4 regions of the Paenibacillus sp. J2L1-98 genome follow, and region 3 is predicted to be linked to each of the others. Evidence: riboswitches for the same ligand, from Rfam matches in the RefSeq annotation. Region 3 holds a riboswitch; each other region holds the start of a gene.
What was found. Region 3 has a riboswitch for cyclic di-AMP ahead of AC0YNZ_RS28745 (C40 family peptidase). Riboswitches for the same ligand answer to the same signal wherever they lie in the genome.

Region 1 (4,192 bases), on a different contig from region 3:
GATCTTTTACGGTATGACTTTGCGCCTTCGGAAGTCGTCGAAGATGTTCATGAACATCGCTTCCGTATCGATGAATTCGTGAAAGCCTAAGCGGCGGGCCTTCGTTCCGTCGGCGAAGAAATCGTAATCCCATGAGAACACGAAATCGCCAAATCGCCATGAGGATACCTCTTTATAGGAATGCCGGGCAAGCCCATGCTTCTCGGCCATCTTGTCCCATAACGGCTCCTTGTCCGACATAACAATGTCCAATGACATCTGCAGCGGAGGCGCTGTCTCTAAGCCGAAGTAGTGAGCAATCTTTGGCCATAATTCATTCCAGCGGAACAAATCGCCGTTCGTAATGTTGAATGCCTGATTGGCGCAGCGCTCATCTGTCGCCGCCCATACGGTTGCTTTTGCAAGAAGCCCGGCATCTGTCATCTCCAAGAGACTGTTGTAAGCTCCGGGCTTTCCCGGAAACCGGAGCGGAAGTCCAAGCTCCTTCGAAATGGAAGCGTAGACCGCAATAACCATGGCGAGGTTCATCGGATTTCCAAGCGAGAAGCCGCAGACTACAGAAGGACGGAGCGCCGACCAAGTCCAAGTCTTGCCGCTTTGTCTTTGTTCTAAGTATTGCTGCTGATCAATATTGAACTCGGGCGGCATATGGTTAGCGTCTGACTCGCGGGCCGGCGTCTTGAAGGGTCCGAGATGCGCGCCGTATACTTTGTATCCCTGCATTAAGCTGACATGCTTCAAGCCCGATGCGATTGGTTCGATAGCTTCTACGACGTTCACTAGCATGGCGAGATTAGGTTGAACGAGTTCGGCCCAAGTTGGACGGTCCTGGTAGGCGGCATAGAAAATATGTGTAACCTCGGTTAAACCGCTTAGCTTTTCACGGGTTTCGTCTGCATGGAGCAGATCTGCAGCAATATACCGGACACGGCCGCTAGACTCACCGCCTCGGCGCGATATGCCGATTACGTCCCAATCAGGGAGAGTGATGAGGTAATCGATAAGGTTGCTCCCAATAACACCATTTGCGCCTACGACTAAGGCGACTTTGCGATTTTTTGGAGATTCAGTATTCATTGCGAATCAGCTCCTTCTGCACTGTGCTTTGTTCAGACTTATATTGCCTCAACAAATAGGAGCTGTGAAGTACGCACTTTGAAGTGACGTAAGCACTTTAAAGTAATTAAGCAGTAATATCGAAGGATTTATGTGGGGAAGAATAACTCGCAGGGGAAAGCTGCTCTGGAGGTAATACGCTAACCCGGCTTCCGAAATACAGCTCTCGCGAGCCTTTACCGGGATGCAGAGACGCTAACAGTAAGACAGCCCAGAACGTGGAACCTGTTCTGGACTGTCTATTTTTGTTATGAAGACCGTTAATCCAAAGAGACGTAAGAGACAGCACGTTGACGCAAAACAGATTCTTCAAGATCGCTTTTGAACGGTGACGAATCGGACGCATGTGCCAGGACATGATTGACGGCTGTGGCGAATAGGTTGAGTATGCGTCCGTCCCGATCCGTCTTGTCATACTGAAAATGGTTTAGAGGCGGGAGAGGGACGCTGCCGATAAAGCTTTGAAGCAGGTCGCTCCATCGTTCCAAGTCAATCGCATCTTCGTTATCGCAGGCGAATAGCTCGCTCCAGCCGAATCCCAGATTGCTTGTTAAACGTAGACATATACGATGGCCTGCCGAGTCGACGGCGATAGCTGGAATGACGAATAGTTCGATTCGTGTGACGGATAAATAGGGGGATTGTTCGGTGATGAAATAATGCTGGTTTTCACAATTTGTCAACATAAAAAAATCTCTCCTTTGTTCGCTTACGAGGTTAGCTGCCGGATTCGGGCTAGAGAGAATGCCCTACCAGGGTTACAAATCCCTGGATTCACCCCTTGCGAAACGTTATCGAACGTACGCGTTGGTTCCCCCGTTTTTTCATTCGAAAAATTCAGCGTTAATAGTGTACTCTTTATTATAACCCCCAATCGCTTCGCTGTAAATCTTATGAAAAATTCAGAGATAATGGCTGGCGGGCATTCATGACTGCCGAGAGCTTAAAAAAGGGATGATCGACAAGTACCTCTTGTCAGATCATCCCTTTGTTCGAAACGGCCCGGTCAGTCTTCTGTAATTGGCTCAACCTCTACCCAGTCCTGCGACCAGTTCTGTATTTCCCGGATGACCGGCTCGAGTGCGCGGCCCTTCTCCGTTAATGAATACTCTATGCGAACAGGTATTTCGGGGTAAACATGCCTGTCGACAATACCTTCATTTTCTAAATCCTTAAATCTCTCCGACAGCAGTCTGCCGCTGATGGGGAGCGCGGACTGTACGGCGCAGAATCGCTGCGGGCCGGACAAAAGCTGATTTATGATTAGGCCGGTCCAACGCCTGCTGATGATGTCCATTCCCTTCTGGAAACGGGGACATAGGTTAGATTGATCCATGCGTATCACCTCTTTTTACTTCTATTAAGTATAACCTCAATATCTTATTTATACAAGCAAACCTGAATATTGTTAATTACTTGACTATCCTTAGTTATAAAATTATAATTAGTTACAAATAGTAAGTGATTTGAAGGAGGCACAACAATGAAGCCCTTATTTCTAGCACACGGATCACCGATGCTCGCCGTCGAGCAAAATGAATATAGCAGGTTTCTTGAGCAAACAGGAGCGGGCTTGAATCCGGATGCCATCGTTATCTTCACCGCGCATTGGGAGACCGAGGTAGTTACGATCTCGTCCAAGGATGATGAATACGAGACGATTTACGATTTTTACGGCTTCCCCGATGAGCTGTACAAGGTTAAGTATCCAGCGAAAGGATCTACTAAGGCAGCTGCACTTGTCGGCCAATTGCTGAAGGATAGCGGCATACCGGCAGCCTATGATACGAATCGCGGACTCGATCACGGCTCATGGACGATGCTGAAGCATATGTTTCCGAAGGCGGACATCCCGGTCGTGCAAGTTTCCGTTAATCCTTACCGCTCCGCAGAGGAGCAGTACCGGATTGGCGAAGCGCTGCGCAGCCTTAGCTCGCAAAATATTTTGCTGATCGGCAGCGGCGTAACCGTCCATAATCTGAGGGTGGTGAAATGGGGACAGCAGGAGCCGGAGAGCTGGGCAGTCGAATTTGATGAGTGGCTAATCGAAAAAATGAATAAGCAGGATTTAAATTCTCTATTTCAGTATGAACAGCTTGCTCCGCATGCTAAAATGGCTGTACCCCGCGCAGAGCACTTTGTTCCTTTATATATCGCGCTTGGAAGCGGCCATGCGGAAGCGACGCCGGAGGTTATTTATCGAAGCTACCAATTCGGCACACTGAGCTACTTATCCATGCAATTTTAATTTTATATACAGTTAGAGAAGGTGAATAAGCATGATCAAACCAAATATCGCAGCCATTATTAAGGATAAATTAAAACGTACGCAAAGCGGAAGCCACGATATTTATGTCATTGGGCCGGTTAAGCTTCCTGTAGAGTTAGACGGCGAAACGAAGGTGTTTCATTGGTATAGCTGGCTTCGCAAGGAGGCAGGCGAGGAGAAGTCTCCCGAGCAGCTGGTTGAAGATTTGAACCGCTTCTCCTATGCCGATCTTCAGCAATCAAGCGTTCTCGTATATGGCGATTTCGAAAATAATGAAGATGCGCTCATTCGGATGCACAGCATCTGCCATACGGGAGATATATTCGGGAGCGCAAGATGCGATTGCGGCTTCCAGCTGAAGCAATCGATGCGGATTATTACCGAGCACGGCTCGGGAGCACTATTTTATTTGGCGAACCATGAGGGTCGGGGAATCGGGTTGTTCAGCAAAGCGATCGCTTATTTGCTGCAGGAGGACGGCCTTGATACGGTTGACGCGAATACGGAACTGGGCTTTGCGGATGATGCGCGCGATTACAGCGATGCCATCGCCGTGCTTAAGCTGCTGCGCGTTTTGCCGGTGTCGATCATTACGAATAATCCGCGTAAAGTGGACGCGCTGCGCAAATCGGGTATGAACGTTGCCGGAAGAGTGCCGTTATGGGGCAACTCCTCCGTCTATAACGAGAAATATATTCAAACGAAAAGGAACCGGTCAGGTCATTTTGGAGAAGAGCCGCATACACTCGTTCAATAAAGCCGCGGCAGCAATATAAACAGCGGAAACCGTTTCTTGCGTGAATGCGC
Region 2 (4,192 bases), on a different contig from region 3:
AGCGTTCGAAAATGCAATCACCCTCATTATGGCCCTTGGGGGATCAACGAATGCTCTGCTTCATCTCATGGCAATGGCGCACTCGGTTGAGGTTGATTTAACTTTAGACGATTTTGAACGGATTCGTAAACAAGTGCCTCATCTTGCTGATTTAAAGCCAAGCGGCAAATATGTCATGCAGGATCTGAATGATAATGGCGGCGTACCGGGCGTTATGAAAATGCTGCTTGAAAAAGGTCTGCTCCATGGCGATTGTCCTACGGTCACAGGAAAAACAATTGCTGAAAACTTGGCTGAAGCACAGCCTCTGAAAGAAAATCAACAGGTCATACGTCCGTTCGAGAGTCCGCTGAAACCAACGGGTCCACTGGTTGTGCTGAGAGGCAATCTTGCTCCTGAGGGCGCAGTGGCAAAAATGTCAGGTTTAAAAAAGCTGAAATTCTCGGGCCCCGCACGCGTCTATAATAGCGAGGAAGAAGCGACAATAGCCATTTCGAATGACGAAATCGTTAAAGGGGATGTGCTGGTCATCAGGTACGCTGGACCAAAAGGCGGGCCCGGTATGCCGGAAATGCTTTCGGTAACCGCATTAATTATAGGAAAAGGCTTAGGCGGCGAGGTTGCTCTGCTTACAGACGGACGGTTCTCGGGCGGTTCGCACGGCTTTGTTGTAGGTCATGTATCGCCGGAGGCTCAGGTAGGCGGGCCGATTGCATTTTTGCAAGAAGGGGATATGATAACCATTGACAGCGAGGCGCAGGAAATACAATTTGATATCACGCCACAGGAGCTGGAAGCAAGAGCAAATCATTGGATCAAGCCTCCGCTTAAATATAAATCGGGTGTGCTTGCCAAGTATGCGAAGCTCGTATCATCGGCATCAAAAGGTGCAGTAACGGATCTTGAGATATAATCTCAAGATCCGTTACTGTGAGATGGAGCATTAGAACGATATGGAAAGATTGAACGGGATGTAAGCGTTTAATCGATTATACAAGGTGATATTTCAAATCAATTTGATTGTATCTGTTCCTTTACAACACTTTTTGGAAGGAGTATGATTCAATTCGTGATCAATCATCATATCTTGTTCAATAATTAACCTTTATCGCTGAGTTCTGAAGAAGAAACGGGGGAACCATAGAGGACAGATCAACCGATCTGATCTCAGGGGTGAATCACTTGGCTTTTGTTAAGTGTAGGGCGACTTTTGCGCCCGAATCCGACAGCTAACCTCGTAAGCGTCCAGAAGAGGAATTATTCACGACCTGCCAAACTATTTTGGTAAAGCCGTGGGAAAGTCCTTACTTTCCTGCGGCTTTTTTTTGTCCAAAATTATGATTTACTTGTGTTTAAATGGTTTAAATGGCTGATGAATAGGTGTATAACAAATGAACGGGCGAACAAGATATATGGAGAGTTTGATCACGGTGTTTAATTTTAAATATCCAGTGATAAGAAATGGGGCATCATCATGGTAAGCAGATTTAAACGATTACTAATCGGACGTCCAATGAAAAGCACAGAAATCGAAGGTGAAAAGCTAAGCAAGCTTAAAGCGCTCGCCGTATTGTCATCAGATGCGCTCTCATCGGTCGCTTACGGCACGGAGCAAATTTTGCTTGTGTTAATGGCGGTAGGATTTGCAGCCGTTTGGTATTCGATTCCGATATCGCTCGCTGTGCTCGGACTGTTATTAGTCTTAATTTTATCCTATCGTCAGACCATCTTTTCTTATCCGACGGGTGGCGGCGCTTATATCGTAGCCAAAGACAATTTGGGCGTTTCAACAGGTCTGTTAGCCGGTGGTTCGCTCCTTGTCGATTATATTCTAACGGTTGCCGTCAGCACATCTGCCGGTACAGACGCTATTACTTCAGCTTTTCCATCTCTTCATGATCATCGTGTTTTAATTGCGTTAGTGATGATCTTGGTGCTGACCATTATCAATTTGCGAGGAATTACAGAGTCCGCATCCGTGTTAGCATTTCCGGTATATTTGTTTGTAATAGCCATTTTCGTGCTTATCATTTCCGGTATTATCAAATATGCAGCCGGAGGCATTCATGCCGCTGCTCCAGAGATGGGCGCAACCGTCTCGAATATCAGCTTGTTTTTGTTATTAAAGGCATTTAGCTCAGGGTGTTCGGCCCTTACCGGCGTTGAAGCGATGTCCAATGCTATTCCTAACTTTAAACAGCCGGCTGAACGCAATGCGGCCGCTACTCTTATTATGATGGGTACGATTCTCGGTGCGATGTTTATCGGGATCAGCCTGCTTGCCTATTGGTACGGCATTACTCCGAATGAAAAAGAAACGGTTGTTTCGCAAATTGCGAATGCAACATTCGGCAGAGGGGTAATTTATTATAGTATACAGGCAGTAACCGCTCTGATTTTGTTTCTGGCAGCCAATACAGCTTATGCTGCTTTCCCATTGCTCGCCTTCATGCTGGCAAAGGATAAATACATGCCGAATATGTTTATGGCTCGCGGGGACCGTTTAGGATTTTCAAATGGCATTATTATTTTAGGCGTCTTATCGGCGCTGCTTGTTATTGCTTTCCACGGCAATACCGAAAATTTAATTCCGCTGTATGCGGTAGGTGTATTTATTCCATTCACCTTATCCCAGCTGGGGATGATGGTACGCTGGTTGAAATTGAAGCCAAAAGGCTGGATATTTCCATTCATCATTAACACGGTCGGGATGTTGACGACGCTTGCGATCACGCTGATTTTCATCTTTACGAAGTTTAGCCACGTGTGGATGGTATTTATCTTTTTGCCGATCGTTATTTTTATCTTTTTCGGTATTCACCGCCACTACCGGAACATGGCGGACGAATTGCGGATTAATATGGCAAAGGATAAGCCTGTCATAAAAGGAAGCACGATCGTAGTTCCAATTGCGGGAATTACCCGTGTCGTTAATCATTCGTTAAGCTATGCCAAATCATTGACGGAAAATGTAGTTGCCGTATACGTCGGATTTGATGATGAGGATATTGAGCGGATGGAGAAGAAATGGGAAGAGTGGAATCCCGGCGTCCGTCTTATCGTACTTCGCTCAAGTTATCGGAGCATCATTAGGCCGTTAATGAGATTTATTGATACGATTGAATGGAAAACTGCCGAAACGGATCATATCACCATTCTCATTCCGCAATTTATTACCAAGCACTGGTGGCACTATTTTCTTCACAACCAGACGAGTTTAATGCTCCGTGCATATTTATTTACACAAAAAGATGTGGTCATCGCGACAGTACCTTATCATCTTCAAAAATAACGGCCCTAGTTAGATGATTTCACAGAAATCAAGTGAATGTAAAAAACCCCTCCATGATCTTGAGATCATGAAGGGGTTTCCATTTATTAGAATTTACGCTGACCTAATTGTTGTTCTGCGATTTGAACCAGCTTCTTAGTAATATATCCCCCGATAGAACCTGCATCACGAGTCGATAAATTACCGTTGTATCCATCTTGTGAAAATGTAACACCCAGCTGTTGTGCTGCTTCAGTTTTCAATTGTGCAAGTGCTGCTTTTGCTTGCGGTACTACTAACGTGTTTGAATTTCTTCTGCTCATGTAAGTTCACTCCTTCGTTGGATGTAAGGTTATTATGTGGTGTATTTGTAAATGTATACATTCAAAGAGAAAGATTTTTCTAGCAATTTTTCCCATCTGTAAGAACATCATTTTTCGCAGAATCACGTACCTTAAATAGGTTGATCTCATTTGATTTCCTCAAGAATTGTTGGGGTATGCCCTAACTAATTATGGGGAGCTCTCCTTTAATAAAGGAGATATAATGGAAACTTCAGAGCGATACATAGGAGCGGATGGGTGCTGTCAAGTACTATGGAAACATGGTACTAGGTGGACTAAATGGATTCCTGTATAGTTACATTATCCGCAATCAACAATAGATCGTGTTTTCCGGCAGGCAGCTTGAATGTTATGGACTGCTGTCGGACAGGGGATGGCAGGAGGGTGAATAAGTGTAGTGATGAAGACAATGACCATGAAAGAAGAGCTGCAGCGGAAAGCATCCATACTAAAGCAGCACGAAGTTTATGCCTATCAAGCTGCTTATTACTTGCTTGAAAACGAAGCTTTAGCAGCCAAAGCGGTAACGCAAGCATTGCTGGCAATCTTTCAAGACGAACCATTTTTTCTCCAGCCT
Region 3 (4,192 bases):
TGCTGATGCTGCTTCTGCTCGCGGCTATGCTCGTTCTCGGAAGAAAACAGGCGGGGCGCAGATCATTAGTTTTAGGTGGGGCGCAAGGGAGCTAGGCCGCTGCTCATAATACATGCGAAAAACCTCTATATCCGCTGTTTCGAAGCGGGTATAGAGGTTTATTTATATGGCAAATAAGAAATCGTATGCTGTTCAGTCAATCATTCGGATTATGAACCCGCCCGCTGCTTAAGTATCGTCTTATATACCTCGATAGCTCGTGCCCGGGACGCTTTCAGATCAACGATGGCGCCGCTTTGCGGCTTATGAATCTCTTTGTCCGTGAGATGGGCTAAATGAGGCAGCCAGTGCCGGATATAGCTGCCGCTGGGATCATGCGTCCGCGACTGTGTCTCCGGGTTCATAATGCGGAAATAAGGCGCAGCATCATAGCCTAGCGATGAGCACCACAGCCAGCCGCCGCGGTTAAGCGTATTGTCATAATCGCTTAGGTGCAGACGGAAATGCTGCTCGCCAAGCGTAAACGGGCACAGCAGGTTTTTAGTTAAAAACATGGCCGCAACCATTCGCAAGCGGCCTGGCAGCTCACCCGTACGGTTCAGCTGCGTCATGGCCGCGTCAATAATCGGAATGCCGGTCGCAGCAGCTGCCCACGCCTGCAGATGAGTATCCGAGAGCGGTGACAAATCAACCAGCTGTTCATATCGGAAGTAATCATCATGATACATCGCTTGGTACAAATAGAAATCACGCCATGCCAGCTGGCGAATCCATGTCTCGGCCCCGGGCAGCCCTTGCGTAAGCTCGTAGGCGTGGCGGGCCGAGATGGCGCCGGTGTTCAAGAAGCGGGCGAGACCGCTGGCATAATCGTCCGCGTAAGCGTCGCGGCTATTTGCGTAGGAGGCGAGGCGCTCACGCGCGAAGCGATCCAGCTTGATTAACGATTTTTGAGCCCCTTCAACACAAGTGCCGCCAAGTGCGCAAGAAATAAACTCTGGCAGCGCGAATGATAGCGCGACCTTGCTGTTCATTTCTCTTACGGTAGACAGCTCCTGAATCATTGTTCCGCTCATTGGACGATAGCATTCCCGCATATAGCTGCTCCACATGCGATAGAAGGGCGTAAACACTTTATAAGGCGCAGGCCGCCGTGCGAATGCAGGAAAAGCTTCTAAATCAGCAAGCGGCGCATCTGCAATCGACATCCAGCGCCGGCCCAGCCTGCGCGCTGCCTGCTGCAGCTGCTCATCGCGCCTAAGCGAGTAGGGCGTGTAGTCCGCATGAACGACGACTTCTTCGATGGGATGCGTTTGCAGCAGAGCTTCGGTAATCAAAACGGGATCCCCGTACAGCACATGCAGTTCTTTGTCCGCATTGGAATAGCTGTGCAGGAGTGAAGCGGCTTGCGCCAAAAAATTTCGGCCGCTGTGGCTGGTCAGCCGGCCTTCGCCCGTGAGGACGGGATCTATGATGAGCAAATGAATGCCATGTGTATCTTTGTTTTTCAAATAATCAAATGCGCGCAAATCTGCGGTGCGCAAATCCTTGCGGTGAATAAACAAATACATCGGCATTTCTCCTTCCTATACCGCAGAGCAGTGCGGCATAATCAGCTTGAAATAAAACAGCAAAGCCGCATGTCATTTGTCGACGGTGGACAAATAACTGCGGCTTTGCTGGGTGAGTCTACCCTTGCAACCCTCGATGAGAGGAGTTAGGTCACTCTATTGTCCGTTAGCATATGCTTAGAGGGAATCCGTATCCATGACACGACGGGCAGTCACGTAACGGTCTACATAATAGGAGGAATTAAGTTTGTCTGTTACAACGCCTCTGCTGGAGGACGAATGTGCAAACTTGCCATTTCCGATGTATATGCCAACATGGGAAACGGTGCTGTTGTTGCCACCGACTGTGTCGAAGAACACAAGATCTCCCGGAAGTAGGTCAGCCTTAGCGACCTTCGTGCCTGTTTTTGCTTGCGAACCGGATGTGCGAGGAAGGTCAACGCCCAATTTGTCGAACACGTAGCTCGTAAAACCGGAGCAGTCAAAGCCATTCGACGACGTTCCGCCGCTTCTGTACGGAGTACCAATAAGATCACTGATAGTTCCGTTCAGTTTTGAGTCTGCGAAAGCGCTACCCGCCTGGAAAGCGAGTACGAGAACGAGACCCAGGAGTAATGCGGTAATCTTCTTCAATTGTGAAACTCCTTCCAGTGCCGACGAGGTTAGCTGTGGGGTTCGGTTGAAGGCTCCCTATGATTCCTCAGGCGCTGAGAAAACTCAGACGTCGGAATCAATTCACCCAGAGTGGTTCCCCCGTTTCCCGATAGGGAATTAGGCAGTTTTTTCATGCTCCTGAGAATTATTCGATTATTTTCATTGATCTCCTGCCTTTACTGGCAAATTCTAATAATTCTCATGTAACCTTTTGACAATTTAGTTCGTTTAAACGACTTTTGTGTAATATAAACACTCATTTGTAGTCTTTTCTAGCTAAATGTGACGAAACTAATTCATTAATTATGTAGATATCATGTAAATGATACCGGATTGTCCCTGCGGCACCTCTCCGCGTAGATTAGCCTAAAGTCCCGAAAGCTGCGGTGTTTTACTGTTTACAAACGAAAGATTAAAAAAATTCATACAAAAAACCTCCGGTCAGCCGGAGGTTTTATTGTAGTTTCAGGTTTTACATCATTCGGATGCGCGCTTTATTTTGCGGTAATGACCTTCTCGGAGATGAGCTGCGGATCGCCGTTCTTTTGTTCCATCCAGAACCGCAGCTTGTATTTGCCCGAGTATTTAAAATCATAGGAGATGACTTTCGAGCTGAACCAAAAGGTGTCTTTTTCGACAAATTGCTTAAAATCAGCATCATCCTGGCTGCGGCTGTCAATCGTCGTTTCTTTATCGTTAGGGTCAACAATCGTGACCTTGAATTCGGAGATGGCGACATTCAAATTATCGATTTGCGCTTGTACTAAAAATTTCTGAACAGCCCCTTTTTCAACCTGTCCAAACATGGTTCGCTTCTCATTCATCAGAAACATATGGACGTTGGGCTTCTGAATGACCAGCTTCTTCTCGCTGCCCTTCCATTGAATGAACGCTTGCATGGAATCGCTTAAGGAACGGATATTGATGTACACCTTATCATCTACCAGTAAACCATCTTCTACCGATTGTTTATTATTATAAATCAGCGTTACTTTTTGGAGTAATTTGTCGGCTGCAACGAGCGAACCCCCCGATAAGAGCAATACCATCGATATTATAATCAATTTTTTACGCATCATTTACATGTATCCCCCATTATTCATTTTCTTACAAATATTTATACAGAAATGTAATCATTTAGTTGCGGTCGGTTTTGAAATAAAAAAAGCCCCGTATCCACGGGCGAACCGTGGAGCCGAAGGCTTCTTCATCCTGCGTTTATTTCGATTGCAGGCATTCATATTGCGAGGCTATGGTCCATACCTTCATGAGCGTACGAATCAGGTGATAGCCCTGATGCAGGATGAGCGCGAACAAGCCGGCCCAGAGCATCGATATGCCGGTGACTACGAGTCCTGCGGCAGCTCCGATCCCCCACATGATGAGTGAGATGGCCGCATAGGAGAGAAAGTTCCGGAGAGCGTGCCATAAGGAACGGAATACGCCTTCGCCGGATGCAGCGCCGAACTGCATGGCTAGAAATAACAAATGCAGCACTGTGCTCCACAGCAGCCATAGTGATGCGCCAGGCAGCACCGCTTGCAGCAGTTCCGGGATGGAGCCGCTCTCCAGAAGTGCGTCGAGCGAGCGGGGCATCAGCCACCAGGCAGGAGCCAGCGATAAGACAGCTTCTATCCAGTAGAGCAGGACAACGGGCTTCCACGTTTTGCGGATGCCCTCCAGAAACCGGGTTCTCCCCTCCGATCTCGTTTGATTGAGCGAGTAGAACAAGCCGGCGTTAAACAAAGGCGTCAGCAGCATCCTGGCAAACAACAGACCGCCTAACGTCCAGACATACGGGGTGATCAGATCGGTTTTGAGCAGCTGGAATTGGGCTTCGGTCATGAAGAGCTGAGCAGCCGTATCAGAAGGATAGGAGCCCGGGTACCGCCGCAGCAGCGGCGAGACGACCGAGTCAATGAAACGATAAAGGAAAAATCCCCATAGCAGCTGATACAGAAACAATAATA
Region 4 (4,192 bases), on a different contig from region 3:
ACCTTCCCTGCGGCCTCGGCAAGCCGCTGCGTGAGCGCGCCAATACCGGGCCCGATCTCCAGTGCGCCCTTTGTTTCATCAAGCTCGGCAGCCGCTACGATGTTGTTCAAAATATTTTGGTCAATCAGAAAGTTTTGTCCTAAGCTCTTCTTGAAAGAGAAGCCGTATTTGGCAATGATCTCTTTGGTCCGTTTGGGCGTGGCCACCTCTACCGAAGCCGATTTTACCGCTGTCTTGCTTTGCTCAGTATGCTCTTGTCCGCTCATCCCGCTATCCCTCCAGTTCCTCTTCCATTTGACGGAACGCCTCCGTAAATTCTGCTTTGGAAATTCGAAAGCTTGTACAACGTTTATAAAACTGCTTGCCGTTCGCATAACCGATGCCAAGCAGCTTGCCTATAACCAGGCGCCGATTGGACGCGTCCGGATGGACGATTAGGCCTGCATCCATTAAGTCTTCCCAGCTAATTTCTCCCGCTCCGTCCGCCGACTCTGTACGCAGCTCTGAGAGCGCTGTACGAATCGCTTCGGGACTCGCGTTTTCAATGCCGATATCCCCTTTGTACAAAGCTTTCTCCTGCGGTAAAAAAGCATGCTTGCACCCGGGTGCGTGACGGGCGACTATTTTGCGGATACGTTCTCCCGCATGGTCGGGATCAGTAAATATAATGACGCCGCGACGCTCGTTCGCCAGCGCGATTCTTCTCAGCACGTCCTCACCGATGGCCGAGCCGTTCGTCTCTATGGTATCCGCATCTACCGCCCGTTTTATTGCTACGGTGTCATCTTTACCTTCAACGACAATGATCTCTTTGATCATCAAGATCATTCCCTTCTTTATAAATTCTAATAAGCCCGCAAACATGCAAAAAGAAGAGGCAGTGCCTCTCCTTATGATGGCATATTTAATTAAATATTACGATAAAATGATGGTAACCCGCTCATCAGCTTGAGGTAGGTCTATTCGGCCCCAGCACATATACAGTGATGCCTTTCTTTCTGCCGAACTTGTTTGCAATCTTAGTGCTGTCAAAGTATACATCGATTTTGTTGCCTTTAATCGCGCTGCCCTTATCCTCAGCCCGGCGGAAGCCAATGCCTTCAATGTAAACCCACCAGCCAATCGGAATAATCTCAGGATCAACGGCTATAGTCCGTCCCTCTTGCACACGGGCTCCTGATGCTGTAATTCCGTATTGCGGATGGCTTTCATCCTTGCCTGTAGAAGCTACGCCTGCTGAGTAAGCAGTCAACGTGACGTTCTTAAGCACTTTCCTTGCCTTAAACGTGACACCGCTCTTCGTAAGCGAAGCCATGCTTGTGCTTCTGTTCGAGAGAACCGTTACCTTAGGCTCTTCCTTCTTCGTTCCGATAGCGATAACCTGATCAACAGCCGCCGTCTCGACAACCTTGCTGACCATCTTCTTCGAAATGAGAACTCCGTCCTCATACTGCTTCTCGATATGTTCTACAATAAGACCTTGTTTACCGGTTTGCACGAGCTTTTCCTTGCCCGCTTCCAGTGTCGGATCCTTCTTCTTCACGATAGAGAATGGCATCGCGCGTTCCGTTTCCGATACTTTCGTGTCGACGCGCACTACTGTTACCGTCAATTCCGCATTTACTGCGGTATTAAGCGGCGGTACTACTTTATCTTGACTACGAACTGGAATATGTAATTCCTCGATCGCTGCCTTTACTGTTCTCTCTGTCGTGTACACAGTAGAGGTCTTGCCATCAGCTTTCACAATTACCGGTACCGCATGAGTTACCTCGATACGATCTCCGTCCTTTATTGCCGCATTAAGCGGTTTAGACACCTCATCATGTGGTCCAATTGCGATAGCTTGTTCATCCAGTAGGCGTTGCAGGACCCATTGCTTCGTTTCCACAATGGTTTCTTGTCCGTTCACTACTACGGAGACGCTTTTGACAGCCGTTCCGTACAACAACACCAAAAACATGAAAGTCATAGCGATTGAGATAGTAGCACTCAAAAGAATCAAACGCAAGTTTTCACGCTTCCATCGCAATGCGAAAGACATGCTGGATGATCGTTTCCCATGGGTGTCCTTAACCTGGAGTATTCCCACTTCATCGGTCCTCCTTCATAGCCCCGCCGCCAAGTTTTACGCATGATACAACTGACGCGACTATAGTATATTGGCGTGCAAGCACGCAATCCAGAACTGCTGCCGAACCTCCCACCCCCATCTTTAATCCCTATGTCGACAAATTCCCGATTATTCGAAAATAAAAAGAAGCCGTCGACAGAGGATCTGTTTCGTGGCTTCCCGGGTATTACTACTCTGGGATACGGAAAAATGGATGCACGAGGTTGATCACTCTCTATAAACGCTTACGAGGTTAGCTGACGGATTCGGGCAAGAGAGTCGCCCTATTCGTTACACAATGCTCATGGCAAAGGCTCCGAAATTCACCCCTGAAGAATTCAAAATGCGGTATAAATTCCCGCATCTGGTTCCCCCGCTCTCCAAAGTGGAGATTAAGCGCAAACTGGAAATCCAATACAAAATGTTATGCTCTGAGTTGAATCATACCCTCATACGAGGTCAATTGTAAAGATACGATAAAAGACGATTTAAGCGAAAAAGGTGAATAAAGACGGAAAAAATAAGCGATAATCGATATAAAAATTAGTTTTTACGCGATAAAGGTCTTAAATTCTCCTCATTTCTCTCATTCTCAGACAATACCAAAACATTTTTTACCGTTTTCGGTCGTAATTGCGCCTATTTCTTCCACCGTTTTGCCTAATAATTCCGCTGCTGTCTCTGCAACTAAGGACACATAGGAGGACTCATTTCGCTTCCCTCTGAACGGGTGAGGGGCCAAATATGGAGCGTCGGTTTCAATCAAAAGCCGGTCGAGCGGAACCTGTTTAAGCACCTCTTTGGGCACCCTTGCATTTTGGAAAGTAACAGGTCCTCCGAACGAAATATAGAAGTTCATATCCAGGCACCGTTTTGCGGTTTCCCAGCTGCCTGAGTAGCAATGCATGACGCCTCCGACCTCGGCTGCATTTTCCTCTTGAAGAATTCGGACAACATCCTCGTGAGCATCGCGATTGTGAATAACGACCCTCTTCCCTACTTTGCGCGCAAGACGGATCTGTTCGCGAAATACACGCTGCTGAACGTCTTTAGGCGAGGTATCCCAGTGATAATCAAGACCGATTTCGCCGATGGCAACAACCTTCTCATGCGCGCATAGCCGTTCAATCCATTCTAAATCCTCCGGAAGCATATCTATGCTGTCCACAGGATGCCAGCCGACAGCCGCGTAAATGAACTCGTACTGCTCGGCGAGCGCGATCGTCGTCGGAATCGTTTCACGGTTAAAGCCAATATTGAGGAGCATATGCACGCCTGCATCTTTTGCGCGCTGAATGACTTCGTCACGATCTTCATCGAACTTATATGAGTCTAAATGGGTATGTGTATCGAAAAGTAATGTCATATTGATGTCAGGCTCCTTCAGTCGAGTTTGAACAATTTTTTCAAAGAATCAGGTATCCGGTTCATATTTTTTTTGAGCGGCTCTTCCGGGTAGTACAAATGGTATTGTCCCTGATGCAGACCGGTAATAGAGCGAACAATGTCGGATTTGGCAGAAATTTCACTTATTTCATCCTGCCCGTCTAACAACAAAATCGGCGCTTTTTCTTTCTTTTCGCCATCTTTTTTATCAGGTCGATATACGTCGTATGGCAGGTCAAACGGGAAATCAATCTCCATATGATAATCCGGATTCATTCCAATAGAAGAGAAACAATCACTAATTTCATTTAATAGCGTTTCATCGGGATTTTCAATGGTTATGTACTTATATAAATGACGGTGCAGAAAACGGTCGCACAGATCGCTTAGCAGCAAATCCTGCTCCTCCGCCCATTGCGTGAAGGCAGTCTGAATGAGTGCTTCATCCAGTTTCAGATAATCATGCACCGTCATCGTATTATGAAGCAGCACCTTAATCGAGCTTGGCATCCAATTAAATACATAGCCACCCACATAAAGCTCCTGCGCTCTACGAAATATTTGACGTAAAATAATTTCAGAGCTTCTTGTAACTGGATGGAAGTAAATCTGCCAATACATTTGATATCTGGACATCAAATAATGCTCTACGGCGTGCATTCCGCTCTCTTTTACTACAATTTGCCCTTTATA

Region 1: linked by a shared signal. The riboswitch ahead of AC0YNZ_RS10800 (hypothetical protein) and the one ahead of AC0YNZ_RS28745 (C40 family peptidase) in region 3 are both predicted to bind cyclic di-AMP.
Region 2: linked by a shared signal. The riboswitch ahead of AC0YNZ_RS03320 (APC family permease) and the one ahead of AC0YNZ_RS28745 (C40 family peptidase) in region 3 are both predicted to bind cyclic di-AMP.
Region 4: linked by a shared signal. The riboswitch ahead of AC0YNZ_RS27150 (ubiquitin-like domain-containing protein) and the one ahead of AC0YNZ_RS28745 (C40 family peptidase) in region 3 are both predicted to bind cyclic di-AMP.

Annotation. Positions count from the first base shown of each region.
Region 1 is NZ_JBWDNW010000004.1:134,860-139,051, forward strand. It holds gene AC0YNZ_RS10795 (SDR family oxidoreductase) at 7-1,077, opposite strand; gene AC0YNZ_RS10800 (hypothetical protein) at 1,377-1,802, opposite strand; cyclic di-AMP (ydaO/yuaA leader) riboswitch at 1,808-1,969, opposite strand; gene AC0YNZ_RS10805 (winged helix-turn-helix transcriptional regulator) at 2,123-2,452, opposite strand; gene AC0YNZ_RS10810 (DODA-type extradiol aromatic ring-opening family dioxygenase) at 2,600-3,364, shown strand; gene AC0YNZ_RS10815 (GTP cyclohydrolase II) at 3,396-4,142, shown strand.
Region 2 is NZ_JBWDNW010000001.1:707,671-711,862, reverse strand. It holds gene ilvD (dihydroxy-acid dehydratase) at 1-913, shown strand, start outside; cyclic di-AMP (ydaO/yuaA leader) riboswitch at 1,100-1,259, shown strand; gene AC0YNZ_RS03320 (APC family permease) at 1,475-3,292, shown strand; gene AC0YNZ_RS03315 (alpha/beta-type small acid-soluble spore protein) at 3,379-3,594, opposite strand; gene AC0YNZ_RS03310 (hypothetical protein) at 4,013-4,192, shown strand, end outside.
Region 3 is NZ_JBWDNW010000030.1:31,817-36,008, reverse strand. It holds gene AC0YNZ_RS28755 (MFS transporter) at 1-95, shown strand, start outside; gene AC0YNZ_RS28750 (FAD-binding domain-containing protein) at 210-1,568, opposite strand; gene AC0YNZ_RS28745 (C40 family peptidase) at 1,746-2,201, opposite strand; cyclic di-AMP (ydaO/yuaA leader) riboswitch at 2,205-2,356, opposite strand; gene AC0YNZ_RS28740 (hypothetical protein) at 2,717-3,301, opposite strand; gene AC0YNZ_RS28735 (hypothetical protein) at 3,441-4,192, opposite strand, start outside.
Region 4 is NZ_JBWDNW010000026.1:9,783-13,974, reverse strand. It holds gene rsmA (16S rRNA (adenine(1518)-N(6)/adenine(1519)-N(6))-dimethyltransferase RsmA) at 1-266, opposite strand, end outside; gene rnmV (ribonuclease M5) at 271-819, opposite strand; gene AC0YNZ_RS27150 (ubiquitin-like domain-containing protein) at 944-2,092, opposite strand; cyclic di-AMP (ydaO/yuaA leader) riboswitch at 2,340-2,522, opposite strand; gene AC0YNZ_RS27145 (TatD family hydrolase) at 2,706-3,479, opposite strand; gene AC0YNZ_RS27140 (HD domain-containing protein) at 3,497-4,192, opposite strand, start outside.